2 regions of the Corynebacterium sp. 20-84 genome follow, and region 1 is predicted to be linked to the other one. Evidence: predicted binding sites of a transcription regulator. Region 1 holds the regulator's gene; the other holds the start of a gene.

What was found. The regulator LexA, encoded in region 1, represses DNA repair genes until DNA is damaged. The targets are predictions, from matches to a motif close to CGAACANNTGTTCG.
Region 2: a site for LexA is predicted at 1,611-1,624, ahead of ACUY2Y_RS06635 (SAV_6107 family HEPN domain-containing protein). Genes of this name have one in related genera too.

The regions. Positions count from the first base shown of each region.
Region 1 covers NZ_JBRBCB010000008.1:97,629-100,025, reverse strand. The annotation lists gene nrdR (transcriptional regulator NrdR) at 1-167, opposite strand, end outside; gene ACUY2Y_RS07630 (hypothetical protein) at 240-611, opposite strand; gene lexA (transcriptional repressor LexA) at 890-1,564, shown strand; gene ACUY2Y_RS07620 (DeoR/GlpR family DNA-binding transcription regulator) at 1,696-2,397, shown strand, end outside.
Region 2 covers NZ_JBRBCB010000007.1:45,907-48,303, reverse strand. The annotation lists gene ACUY2Y_RS06640 (DUF3040 domain-containing protein) at 542-934, opposite strand; gene ACUY2Y_RS06635 (SAV_6107 family HEPN domain-containing protein) at 1,049-1,486, opposite strand; gene ACUY2Y_RS06630 (GNAT family N-acetyltransferase) at 1,741-2,316, shown strand; gene ACUY2Y_RS06625 (polyprenyl synthetase family protein) at 2,366-2,397, shown strand, end outside.

The sequences.
Region 1 (2,397 bases):
TCGCTGACCCCGTTGCGCTTCACCACCGTCAACACAGCTTTCTCCATGGTGGTGAAACGTCCCCCGCACTCCGTGCATTCGCGACGGCGGCGGATGGCTGCTCCTCCGTCCACGAGACGCGAGTCTGAGACGCGGGAGCTATCATTCTGACAAAAAGGGCAGTGCACGACACTGCATCTTACCCGTTCGCTGCGGCCATATTTTCGCCCCCGGCCCGGCCGAACGGTCCCCCCTGCTTGCTAGCGCTGCGAGACAGCCGCAATCTGGTTACCCGCATCCTGCGGGACGAAGCCGGCATCCCCACCGGAGAACGCTCCGCCGAAAGCCGATCCGACAATCAGGGCCAAACCGAAGAGCGCGCCCATGAGCGCCGCCCCGGTCTTCTCGCGGCGAGTTTCGAAACTATCGGCGCCGCCCTCATCCCTGTCGGAATGGCCGTCCGGGATAGGACCGTATTTTCGATTGGATGATTCCAGCGTTCGAACATGCACCGGCGTGTCATTGCCAGAACGGCGGCGATCCAGGTCCCAGACATCCGCCGGCTGAACGCGTTGCGGCGTCACCTTAGAGAAAGAATCAGTGCTGTTAGTGCGTGCGATGGAGATGGTCATTGTCGTTCCCTTTCTTGTTGTGTGGTTGCGATTCTATGGCCCCGTTGAACCACCGCCGCCACACCGTTCGAGTAGATGTTCGATAGCTTCTATGTTCGATTTATAGCAAGGGTCCGAATTTTTGTCTAGGCGCACGCGAAATATTTCGAACAAATTTGCTCATACGTGGTAAACAGGAGGCAAGGGAACCGAACGCCGGGCAGCGTCGTCGAAGTATGTGAGGGTTTTCACCCACCACACCGCTAACGACGATCACGGAAAGAAAGAGGACGCAGCCAATGCCGAAACGAGAAGACAAGAAGCCTGACCTGAAGTCGTTGACCGAGCGCCAACGTCGCATTCTGGAGGTCATCCAGGATGCGGTGGTGCTCCGGGGCTACCCGCCGAGCATCCGCGAGATCGGGGATGCTGCGGGGCTGCAATCGACGTCCTCGGTGGCATACCAGCTCAAGGAGCTCGAGAAGAAGGGCTTTTTGCGGCGCGACCCGAATAAGCCACGCGCCGTCGACCTGCGCCATCTGCCTGAGACCGCCGGTCGCAAAACCCGCAAGCCGGAGCCGACGCCGGAAGATGCAGCTGCCCCGCGCTACATCCCGGTACTCGGCCAGATAGCAGCAGGCAACCCGATCCTGGCGGAAGAGAATGTGTCGGAGTATTTCCCGCTTCCCGAGGAGCTCGTCGGCGACGGCGATCTCTACCTCCTCCAGGTCGTCGGCGAATCCATGCGCGATGCGGGCATCCTCGACGGGGACTGGGTCGCCGTCCGCACGCAGCCCGTCGCGGAGGAAGGGCAATTCGTCGCCGCGCTTATCGACGGGGAGGCGACCGTCAAGGAATTCCACCAAGACTCCTCCGGTGTGTGGCTTCTGCCCCACAACGAAGCTTTTGCCCCCATTAAGGGCGACGATGCGGAAATCATGGGCCTGGTTGTCTCTGTTTTCCGCCGGCTCTAACCTCCCCGTCCGGGGGTGAATCGGGCACACCCGGACACCCGCTGGCCCGATTGCGTTCTCTTTGTGGGAATAATGGTGCACGAGCGTGAGTGCCTCGCACGCGATGTTCGAGGCCCCGGAAGGAAGTGCCCATGTACGCCGAAGAACGGCGCCGCCAAATCGCGTCCCTGACAGCAGTCGAGGGGCGCGTCAACGTTACCGAACTCTCCGATAAATTCGACGTCACAGCTGAAACAATCCGCCGCGACCTTGCTGTCCTCGACCGCGACGGCATTATTCAGCGCGTGCACGGCGGTGCGGTGTCGAGTCAGTCGTACCTGACCACAGAGCTTCCCTTGGACACCCGCCTCCGCTCGGCGACGACGGCGAAGTCAGCGATCGCGAAAGCCGCGCTGCAGTTTTTGCCTTCCGGCGAAGGGTCGGTCTTCCTCGACGCGGGCACGACGACCAACGTCCTCGCAGGATTGATCAAAGACGCGCCTGGTGCACCGTCATTGTCGTTCGTGACGAATTCTCTGCCGATCGCAGTCGATCTGTCCAGCTCGGGAAAGCTCAACATCCAGTTGCTCGGCGGCACTGTGCGCGCCATTACGCAGGCAGTTGTCGGGGACACAGCGCTTCGCACACTCGCGCTTTTGCGTGCCGACGTCGCGTTCATCGGCACCAATGCCCTCACCGTCGATCACGGCTTATCGACGGCCGACGCCCAGGAAGCGGCAGTGAAATCAGCAATGGTGACCAATGCCCGCAAGGTAGTGGTGCTGTGCGATTCCTCGAAGTTGGGAAGCGATTACCTGGTCAGCTTCGCGGGGCTCGACAGTGTCGACGTCGTT
Region 2 (2,397 bases), on a different contig from region 1:
CCCGGCATCGTCACACCGGCCCTTCACTGTCCCCCACTTTAACCCACTCTCCCCCACAAACGCCACATTGGAACACAAAATTCTTTCCGTGTGTCACGAATCCACAGTTCAGCACACTGATCACACGTGGCGCGTCCACCCGCCCCCTCTAGCCACATTCCACCACATCCGCCCCTAATCGCCCTTTACCGCCCCGCCATCACCACCACTACCACTACGACCGATCGACATTCCCGCAGGAAAAACGGATCACGCCAAGACTAAGAGACCCCAGTGGGTGAAAGTGGGGAGCCTAAGTGGGGGAAAGTGGGAACCCCAGGTGGAGGAAAGTGGGAAGCCAAGGAAAGAAGGCACCACCCAGGCGAGATACCGTGATGCGCGCACAAAAATTCCCCCTCACGTTTCCGTAAGAGGGTTTGAAACTATTCCGTTAAATGGTCGGAAACCTATCTAGCTGGGCAGGCTCTCTTGCCTAGTTGGGCAGGCCCTCATGGACGGGCCTTCACGCCAGGGAGGGCGGCAACTGAATTAGGAGGACGGTTTACTGACCTTCGAAGCGACGGCGGAAATTCTCTTCCATCCGGGAGCTGCGACCTTCGCGGCGCAGCTGCGGTCCGGCGTTTTGGGTGCGCGATGGCACGTTCTCCTGGGCCGGTGCACGCAACCCCCAAATGCCGCCGATGAACATGACAACGAAACCGAGAATGCTGAGTGCCACAAACCAGATGCTTTCAGCAGCCAAGGCGACGCCCGCAATGAGCAGCACGAGGCCGAGCACAATGAGGGCAACGGCCCGCATGGTCGGCCGGAACCCGCCGTCAGCAGATCCACGCCCAGGCGCAGAAGCCACCGTCGACCCGAACTTCGGATCGTCGGCCATCAGCGACTCCTCGATTTCGCGGAGCAACTTCTGTTCCTGCTCAGATAAAGCCACTTTCACTCCCAGCCTGGTTTGGTCGCTGTCTTCTCTGAACTACAACGCGCCACGGCGCCGTTTTGTTCCCTTCATCATAGCGCCCCGACACCACCGCAGAACAGTCACAGCAGGCTAGGCAGCGGTCATGCCACTTCCCTCCCCGGCCGTCTCCCCGAAGAACTCGGAAGCCAACTGAACAAGACGTTCGACATCCCCACGTTGCGGATTCAGCTCGATCCCAGACGCGACCCTTCCCCTCAGCCGCGAGAATCCGGAGAACGCATTCGCCCAATACGCTCCACGAGCCCCCGTGAGTGCAAGCTTGTCCCACGCACTCGTGGGCAGACGCTTCCGCTTAGCCACCACCGCCGACTCCGCAATCACGGCTCCCGCCGTGCGCAGTGCCGCGCGGTACGCACTTTCCAGAGCCAGGTCGTATGCGCCGGCAGCGAGCTGCGCATGCGCGTCCCCGAGCAGCGCACGCCCCGAAGCCAGAAATTCATCATGCTGCAAGGTAGCGGGCACCGCCCCGTACACCGCGCCCGTCGTCGCTGAGATCACGCTAGACATCTGACCCTCCTCCTCGTTTCACTACCGTTCCGCCCGGCGTTCACATTCCTGTTCGCGCCCTCATTTCCAATTACTTTGTGAGCCTCACACTAGAAACCGAACCGGACACAGCCCGCCAGCAGTTCGAACACGTTTTCGAACTATTGCCCCACTTCGTATCAATACCCCGCTATGACCTGCAGTTTCAGCCATGTCGGGGTGTGGATAAGCTGAATCAGACGCACCCACGCGCCCCACATGGTTCGATGGAAACCGTGTCCGTCACCATCCGCGAGCTGTCCCCGTACGAATTCACCGCCATGGCTCCCGAACTCGTGGGCCTCTACATCACGGCGATGCGCTACCCCATTGCCATCCACGACCAACGCGTGACTGTCTGGCGCCGCGATTCGCTGGAACGGGACTTCACTGCCGTCGCCGCATTCGACGAGGAGCAGCTCGCCGGTGTCGCTTATGGTTTCCGAGGCTCACAGAAACGCTGGTGGGACCAGCAGCTTCGACGCGGACTAGTGAATAGCCACGCGATGACGCCAGAGATGACCGCGGTCGTGGAAAACTATTTCGAGCTAGCGGAAATTCACGTCGCCCCGCATCTCCAGGGCCGCGGCATCGGCAGAGCCCTCATTGAAAGACTGCTCAGCCGGGCATCGCAGCCACATGTCTTGCTCTCCACCCCCGAAGTGCCGAACGAGGGCAATGCAGCGTTCGGCCTCTACCGCTCGCTCGGCTTTGAAGATGTGCTCCGCGATTTCCGCTACACCGGTGATCCGCGCCCCTTCGCGGTGCTTGGCCGGACATTGCCGTTGGAGATCAGCACCCCGGTAAAGTGAGTGGTAATCGTCCATCCTCCCCTCCGTGCGGCAGAAGGAGATTCCACTTTTGAGCGAGCGCACACCTCACATTGCGGTAGC